DNA from 4 places in the Metabacillus sp. 22489 genome. Region 3 is predicted to be linked to each of the others. Evidence: riboswitches for the same ligand, from Rfam matches in the RefSeq annotation. Region 3 holds a riboswitch; each other region holds the start of a gene.

Region 1 (2,205 bases), on a different contig from region 3:
TAATTGAACGAATAATGTTCCATATGCGCCATTTTGTGTTTGTGAAATCTTCCCTTGTAAAATATTCACATTTATATCAAATTGACGGACAAGATTCGTAATAAGTGGCTGTTCTGTTGAATCCCCAATAAAAGATAGCTTAATCACTTTTCCATCTGGATAATGTTCTAATAATTGCTCAATAGTTTCCTCTGGTTCATTATCCTGGTTAAGGAACCTTTTTGTAATCGGCTGCTGCGGATTTTTAAATAGCTCGAGAACCTCTCCTTGCTCAACGATGCTACCAGCTTCAATGACAGCAACTCTATTACAAATCTTTCTTATAACATGCATTTCATGTGTAATTAAGACGATCGTCAGCCCAAGTCGTTTATTGATATCAACGAGTAAATCTAAAATAGAATCCGTTGTTTGTGGGTCTAATGCTGACGTAGCCTCATCACATAGTAATACCTTAGGATTGTTCGCTAGCGCTCTTGCAATCCCCACTCTTTGTTTTTGTCCACCACTTAGCTGAGATGGATAAGAGTCTTCACGACCTTCAAGACCAACAAGCTTAATTAATTCGTCAACACGTCTTTTTCTTTCTAGCTTTTTCACTCCAGCAATTTCTAAAGGAAATGAGATGTTTTCACGGACTGTTCTCGACCATAGTAAATTGAAGTGTTGAAAAATCATACTAATTTCTAAACGCGCTTTTCGAAGTTCTGCTCCACGGATTGAATCGATTCTCTTTCCAGCAACGGTTATATTTCCACTCGTTGGCTTCTCTAATCCATTCAATAATCGGATCAATGAACTTTTTCCAGCGCCACTATAACCGATGACACCAAAAATTTCGCCCTTTTCAATCTCTAAATTGACATTATTTACGGCCTTAACTTCACCAGATTTTGTATGATAAACCTTATTTACGTTTTCTAAAGTAATCAAGTTGTTCACCTTCTTCCAAACTTTTTCTTCCCCTGCAATATTTGATAAATCCTTATTATAGTATCCAAATAAAGCAAAAAGCCTTTCTGCATGGGAACAGAAAGGCACAGTAAATTGTCCTTTCTCCCATCTTTCAAAGCAAAAAGCTTTGCGTGAATTGGCACCATTTCAGTAAAAACTGACGGTTGCCGGGCTTCATAGGGCACTTCCCTCCACCTCTCTTGATAAGAGAACAAAATTATATTGTAAAAAATCAATTTTTCAATTACGAATAGTATGTTTGTGATTCTAACAATATTTTTTCTTTATGTCAATTGATTTTTTCTTTAACTTCAGCAAAAAAGAATGATTCAACACGTTGCCAATAATCAGCAATTTATTGTGAATCATCCTTTTATCATAAAGATTATTTACTTTTTAACCCTGTCGCTTGATAAATCGCTTGCTCCAGGTCATCGATAATATCTTCAATATGCTCTATTCCAACAGATAATCGAATTAAGTCCTCTGTCACACCAGAGCTTTTTAAATCTTCTGCACCTAATTGCTGATGAGTTGTACTCGCAGGATGGATGATTAAGCTTTTGGCATCTCCGACATTTGCAACATGTGACCATAGCTCTACATTATTAATCACCTTCGCCCCTGCCTCACGTCCACCTTTAATACCAAACACAATAACTGAGCCAGCTCCATTTGGTAAATATTTTTCTGCTAAAGCTTTTGCAGGGTGATCGTCTAATTCCGGATATAATACCCATTCAACCGCAGGGTGTTGCTGTAAATATTTCACCATTTTTCTAGTATTCGCAATATGCTCCTTCATTCGAACATGCAATGTTTCTAAACCTAGACTAAATTGAAATGAATTATAAGGACTGATTGCTGGACCTAAATCTCTTAGTAGTTGAACCCTTGCTTTAATAATAAATGCTTGTTCACCTAAAGCTTCAGCATATACTAAATCATGATAGCTTGGGTCTGGTGTTGTAAAACCAGGGAATTTAGGGCTATTCCAGTCAAATTTCCCTCCGTCAACAATAACTCCACCAAGTGTCGTCCCATTTCCTAACAACCACTTTGTTGCGGAATGAACAACGATATCAGCTCCATGCTCTATCGGTCTACATAAAAATGGTGTTGCAAACGTATTATCAACGATTAGCGGAATTCCTGCTTCATGCGCAATATTAGCAACTGCCTCAATATCTAAAATATCTAAGCTAGGATTTCCTATTGTCTCTGCGAAAATCGCCTTCGTTTTATCTGTAA
Region 2 (2,205 bases), on a different contig from region 3:
CTGTTAAACCAGCATCTCCTTGTGGCCCACCGATAACAAAACGTCCGGTTGGATTAATAAAATACTTTGTATTTTCATCAATTAATTCAGCAGGAACTACTGGATTGATAACATATTCCTTAACATTTCGTTGAATTTGTTCCAGTGAAATTTCTGGATGATGCTGTGTTGATATAACAATTGTATCGATCCGAACTGGCTTATCATTCTCATCATATTCTACAGTTACTTGGGTTTTTCCATCTGGACGTAAATATGGAAGAATCTCCTCTTTACGAACCTCAGTTAAACGACGAGAAAGCTTGTGAGCTAATGAAATAGGTAGTGGCATTAATTCCTTTGTTTCATTACAAGCAAAACCAAACATTAATCCTTGGTCACCAGCTCCAATAGCTTCGATTTCTTCATCTGACATTTGACCTTCACGCGCCTCAAGTGCTTTGTCAACCCCAAGTGCAATATCTGCAGATTGTTCATCAATAGAAGTTAATACAGCACATGTTTCAGCATCAAAGCCATATTTTGCACGAGTATAACCAATTCCTTTAATCGTTTCTCGAACAATTTTAGGAATATCTACATAAGTACTAGTTGTAATTTCACCTGCAACTAATACTAATCCAGTCGTAACTGATGTTTCACAAGCAACACGTGCATTTGGGTCCTTTTCAATAATTGCATCAAGGATTGAATCAGAAATTTGGTCACAAATCTTATCTGGGTGTCCTTCTGTAACTGACTCAGAAGTAAAAAGACGTTTTTTAGTCATAATTTAATGCTTCCTCCTCATATATTCGGTTATCATCATTTGAGCCGGAACTCTTCCCTAAGTAAAGTAACCTAAACACCTATGATAAGGATGTTTAAATGAAACACTTTTACAAGAAATCACGTTGGGATGTTTTGTGAACAGAAATATTATGTATCTTTACCACATATTGTTCTTTAGGTAAAATTAATCTGTTAGCAAAAAAACCTTTCCCCTGTGAGGAAAGGTTTTGTATCGTTCATCGCCTTTCGCTCTTATCGATCAAGGGCTTTCGCCTTGCTCAGGTTAGCACCTTTGCATCGGAAAGTGTCAGTAACAAGTGCAAATTTCTCATTCAAAATTGTATGAGTTTGATTAAGCTTGCACTGTCCTACTTTCATTGATAGCAGGTTGCTGGGTTTCATAGGGCCTGTCCCTCCACCAGCTCGGGATAAGAGAATCCGTTCAAGGTCATATCATAGCGTACTGGATCGCAAACTGTCAAGAATAAAAGTAGAATAAGAACATCTCAACATGAAATTGCTATGATTATAAAATTCATATTCCTAATGGCTTAGATTCTTTTATCTACATGTTCATCATGCCCATCAATACATGAAATTATGAGCCTTTTTATCAGCTTTTGAACATGAAAGAAAAGTTTATCTATACTAGAAAGACAAAAAAAGGATGAAAAATCATCCCCTGTATTTATTTTAGTTCGTTGAATTTAAGGCTACTAAACGGTACGTAACATTTGTCTGATTATTATGGAGTTCTAATTTTTCAACAATGGCTTCACCTGATATTTCACCATGTTTTGTTTTTCTGACCTCAATAGGAATATCAATAGGATAAATACGATACCCGTCTTTTGTTAATACAAACAAATTTTCCTCCAAGCGTTTTTCGTTTCCTTTTGTCACGATCATCGTGTTAAATTCTACGGGCATACCCATAATGAAAACCTCCTTTTAATTACATACCTATAAATAAATGATAGCATTCTTGTCTACATAGAACAAAGAACTTATTGCTTTTTCATCCATAAACATAATCGATGAAGTGTTTCACGATTAATTGAAGGGGGAAAATAGTGTGTAAATTCATCAAAATACCAAGTTTCTACCTTCTTATCTAATTCTTTCAAGCGTTTTTCTAGCCTATAGGCATGCTCGACAGAAACATTTTTATCTTTTACTCCATGAATAATTAAAACAGGGGCATTCATTTTTTCCAATTCATATAGAGGTGTTCGCCATTTATATCGTTTAGGAAACTTTGTAGGTGTGCCACCGATTACTCTTTTCATCATTCTGCGTAAGTCTTCACGCTCTATATAGGTTAATACCATATCAGAGACCCCTCCCCAGGTGACAACAGAACGAATATGTTTGGACATAATTCCTGCTATTAGCGCCATAACCCCACCACGTGAAAATCCAAAAAGGTGAATT
Region 3 (2,205 bases):
CCCCACAAACGTTGTTTTTTCAACATTCATGAGGACAAATAATTTCATTAAACATTAAATATACTATTTTACAATTAACTTAATAAAACGGTCACTTTCGAGTTAAAAAGCTTAACATTATCACATGCACTTCTTATTTAACCGCTTTCCTTCTCATCCATTGTGTAGCAGCCCATTTGTCACCAACAATAACAGGTGCTCCTCCGTGGAATGTTGATTCATTAAGCATTTGGTTATTATAAAAATATTCGAAGTAAACAGCCATCCCTTTTTGCGGACTTACAGATAGGTTTAGCTTAGGAAAGTATGTTTCTCCTCCCTGCTCTACATCACTTAAATACATGACAAGTGTGCTTATTCTTGGGTTTTCCGCTGCTGAAAAATAATCTAGATGTGCTTTAAACTCCTGACCTACCTTATAATTTAGCACTTGAATTCCTTCGCCATGTTCAACTGGGATATTCATGATTTGGGAAATTCTTTTTTCAATTTTTGTAATTACTTCGTGTTGTCCGTCTTCAATGAACATACTGCTGCTTGTTCTCAGTTCATGTACTTCGCGAGAATCGCCTATTCTTGAGCGCTGCAGCCTATCCTTTGATAATTGAATTAGTACATCACATTCATCATCACTTAAAAAATTGCCTAAGATAACAATTAATGGTTCATCAAATCTAGCAATAATATGGATTTTATTACCAAAGTGATTAAAAATCGTTTGTTCTTTCAAAGCTAATTCTTTCGTTTCCATCGTAATCTTCCTCGACCTTCAATAATGAATTTTTCACAAAAAATGTTTCTTATAACGAAAGCATGTAAACGTTTAATCACAAGATGATGTTTTATTGTTGTTTCTTCCCCTCCTAAAATCAAGTGTGTTGAAGTGAAAAATATCTAATTCCTGTGAATTGATTTTACTATTTACTCATTTGTTTTACTACTATTTTTTGATGGAAAACTAAAAAATTTAATTGCTAATTTCACCTCCATGTACTCATTTTTTGCATGCCCTTCATCCCCTGCTACAATAATATTTAGCAAGCATTATTTAATAAATTTAGAAAATAGAATTAAAAAATTATTTGTACAGAATATTTTTTCAATATTGACAATTAGTGTTTTTAAGTATATTCTGAATGTCATAACTTAATATATTGATATTTTTTCTTATCAAGAGAGGTAGAGGGACTGGCCCTTTGACACCTCGGCAGCGGACTATTTATAGAACTGTGCCAATTCCAGTAGCAATTTGCTAGAAGATAAGAGGAGAAGATGAAACTTTCTATCTACCCCTCTTTTATTTTTAAAAGAGGGGTTTTTGATTTTATCGGATAGAAAAACAAAAAACAAAGATTCGTTAAGGAGAGGATATTAATGACAAAAACATTAGTAAAAGCACCATTTAGAGCAGATCATGTTGGAAGTTTGTTACGACCAGAAAGAATCCATCAGGCGAGAAAGGATTTTCAAGAAGGAGTAATTACTGCACAAGCCCTACACGAAATTGAAACAGAAGAAATTAAAAAAATTGTTGTTAAGCAAATCGAAGTTGGTTTAAAAGCAGTGACAGATGGAGAATTCCGCCGTAGATTTTGGCATACCGATTTCCTTGAGCATTTAAATGGAGTTGAAGGGTATGTTCCAAGCCATGGATTTAAATTCAATGGGAAGGAAACGGAAAGATATGATGTTCGTGTTATTGGAAAAATTTCATTTAACCAAGACCATCCACATGTAAAGGAATTTATAGAATTTAAAGAAATCGTTGGCGACCGTGCTGTTGCAAAACAAACAATTCCTAGTCCAAACCAATTATTTAATGCTGGTATCCGCAATCCAGACATTTATCCAGATATTGAAGAATATACAAAGGATATTATTCAAACGTACCGTGATGCGATCAAAGCATTTTATGATGCAGGCTGCCGTTACTTACAGCTAGATGATGTGTACATAGCTGGTCTTAATGCACCAGAAATTCCATTTAATGATAGTGGATATTCTCGTGAGGAATTAATCGACTTAGCGTTACGTGTTGTAAATGGCGTTTTAGAGGATAAACCTGAAGATTTAGTAGTAACGACTCACCTTTGCCGTGGGAACTACCGTTCAACATGGGCATTTGAAGGAAGCTATGCGAAAATCGCCCCAACGTTATTTGCTAAAGAGCAAGTAACTGGATTTTTCCTTGAATATGATGATGAT
Region 4 (2,205 bases), on a different contig from region 3:
CATTATACAATGCTTGAACTGCACGCTTTTCCTGAGCTTCCTTCACTCCGAACATCATGCTAACCTCTGATGAGCCTTGGTTAATCATTTCAATGTTGACTCCAGCATTCGCAAGCGCTTTTGCTGCACGAGCTGTTGTCCCAACATTATGTCTCATGCCTTCTCCAACAACCATAATGAGGACAAGATTATGTTCAATAATCACTTCATCCGCATGCAATTCATTGATAATTCGCTTCGTAATTGCTGCTTCAATTTCTTTATCCATTTGATTTTGTCTTAGGATAACTGTGACATCATCAATTCCTGAAGGCACATGCTCATACGTAAGACCAAAATCCTCTAAAATTTGCAGCAGTCTACGGCCGAAGCCAATTTCCCGGTTCATTAAATATTTGCTAATGTAAATGCTGCAAAAGCCTTTATCACTCGCGATTCCAATGACCGGTCCGTTTGTATTTGCCCGCTCGTTGACAATTCTTGTCCCAGGGGCAGTAGGGTTGTTCGTATTTTTCACATTGACAGGTATTCCTGCTCGAAAGGCAGGAATTAATGCTTCATCATGGAAAACAGAAAATCCCGCATAAGATAGCTCTCTCATTTCACGATAAGTAAGCTCACTTATTTCCTTTGGATTTTGAACAATAGTAGGATTTACTGAATAAACTGCATCAACATCTGTAAAGTTTTCATATAAATCCGCCTTCACACCATTGGCAAGTATCGAACCAGTAATATCAGATCCGCTTCTTGAGAATGTTAATACATCACCGTTTTTATTATGGCCAAAAAAGCCTGGAAACACGATAATTCCTTCACGATCGCGAAGCTTATATAAATTATCATATGACTCCGGTAAAACCTGAGCATTGCCAGGTTCATCTGATACGATTAAGCCCGCCTCTTTAGGACTAACGTATTGTGCTAATACTCCGCGATGTTGAAAGTATGCAGCAATGAGCTTTGCATTATTATCCTCACCGCTTGCTTTAATAGCATCTAAAAAGCGATCAGGCTTTTCTTTATTTCCATTTAATAATGCCTTTAAATCACGGGAAATTGTGTCTATGATATCAAGGGAAATCTCCAGCTCCTTCGCAATGCTTGCATATCGTTCAATAATCGTTGCAAATTCACTCTCTATCTCTTCTCCTGCTAATACCTTTTCCGCACAATCGATTAGTAAATCCGTTACCTTAATATCGTCTGAAAAACGTTTTCCTGGCGCTGAAACAACGACTACCTTTCTTTCAGGATCTGAGACAACGATTTGAAATACTTTCTTTAGCTGTTCTCCAGATGCTAATGAAGAACCCCCAAATTTAACAACCTTCATTTCTACAACTCCTACTATTTTTAATTTTCAGTCAAATTTTGTTTCTAATTATCTCTTTTTTTGATTGAATAATCAAGAGTTTTCTTCCCATAAGGAACATTTGTCTTTTTATAGTAGACATTTTTCTTTTCCATTCATAGTATATGTCAAAATGACAGGACAATGATCAAGATTGTTTCTATCATATAAAAAACCTCTCTAAGATAGAGAGGTTTCACCACATGTATTAGGAGTCCCTCTCTTATCTGTCAAAACCAAAATTGATTTTGCAGGAATTAGCACCAATTCTACGTATAGAACGGTTGCTGGGCGTCATCGGGCCAGTCCCTCCGCCACTCTTGATAAGAGATATTTAGAATATCCATTTAAGAAAGAATAAATTTACTTTAATCTTGAACATGGAGAATGTCAAGAACAATTGAACCTTGGGGACTGTCCCCAATATTAAATATCTACCTTTACTTGTTTTTTCGCTGGCTTATTGAGCACTAGCGGCATGACGAGCAGTACACCTAGCAGCATAAAAATCGCGGAAATTTGATAGGATATCGTTAAGCCGAATAGTTGCTTTAAAACACCAGCTAGCCCCATCATAATGACCATCGCTCCCATAAATAATGGTGTCATAATTCCATTTACACGACCTACAAACGCTTCCTCTGCATTTGTTAAAATCATCGTATTAATACTGATTTGAATCGCAGGCATCATGAGACCACAAAAGAATTGAGCAGCAATGGATAGCCATAATATATTTGAAAAACCGATTATCGAAATCATTAAGGCGTTGATAATCATCCCTGCAGCAAGCATACGAATTGGTGAGATCTTTTTCGATACAGCTAATGCGATACCACCGCCAATAATCA

Evidence for each region. A riboswitch is a leader RNA that binds a small molecule or an ion and turns the genes downstream of it on or off. The one in region 3 is predicted to bind S-adenosylmethionine.
Region 1: it holds a riboswitch for S-adenosylmethionine, as region 3 does, so the genes downstream of both, ACTJJ9_RS04810 (methionine ABC transporter ATP-binding protein) here and ACTJJ9_RS17435 (5-methyltetrahydropteroyltriglutamate--homocysteine S-methyltransferase) in region 3, are expected to answer to the same signal.
Region 2: it holds a riboswitch for S-adenosylmethionine, as region 3 does, so the genes downstream of both, metK (methionine adenosyltransferase) here and ACTJJ9_RS17435 (5-methyltetrahydropteroyltriglutamate--homocysteine S-methyltransferase) in region 3, are expected to answer to the same signal.
Region 4: it holds a riboswitch for S-adenosylmethionine, as region 3 does, so the genes downstream of both, ACTJJ9_RS02020 (aspartate kinase) here and ACTJJ9_RS17435 (5-methyltetrahydropteroyltriglutamate--homocysteine S-methyltransferase) in region 3, are expected to answer to the same signal.

The regions. Positions count from the first base shown of each region.
Region 1 is NZ_JBQENT010000005.1:133,607-135,811, reverse strand. Features, by position in the region: gene ACTJJ9_RS04810 (methionine ABC transporter ATP-binding protein) at 1-933, opposite strand, end outside; SAM riboswitch class I at 1,057-1,164, opposite strand; gene ACTJJ9_RS04805 (O-acetylhomoserine aminocarboxypropyltransferase/cysteine synthase family protein) at 1,340-2,205, opposite strand, start outside.
Region 2 is NZ_JBQENT010000063.1:10,509-12,713, forward strand. Features, by position in the region: gene metK (methionine adenosyltransferase) at 1-772, opposite strand, end outside; SAM riboswitch class I at 1,021-1,206, opposite strand; gene ACTJJ9_RS24040 (DUF2584 domain-containing protein) at 1,465-1,707, opposite strand; gene ACTJJ9_RS24045 (alpha/beta hydrolase family protein) at 1,779-2,205, opposite strand, start outside.
Region 3 is NZ_JBQENT010000032.1:41,563-43,767, forward strand. Features, by position in the region: gene ACTJJ9_RS17430 (2OG-Fe(II) oxygenase) at 134-751, opposite strand; SAM riboswitch class I at 1,165-1,266, shown strand; gene ACTJJ9_RS17435 (5-methyltetrahydropteroyltriglutamate--homocysteine S-methyltransferase) at 1,375-2,205, shown strand, end outside.
Region 4 is NZ_JBQENT010000002.1:154,642-156,846, forward strand. Features, by position in the region: gene ACTJJ9_RS02020 (aspartate kinase) at 1-1,336, opposite strand, end outside; SAM riboswitch class I at 1,575-1,684, opposite strand; gene ACTJJ9_RS02025 (MFS transporter) at 1,781-2,205, opposite strand, start outside.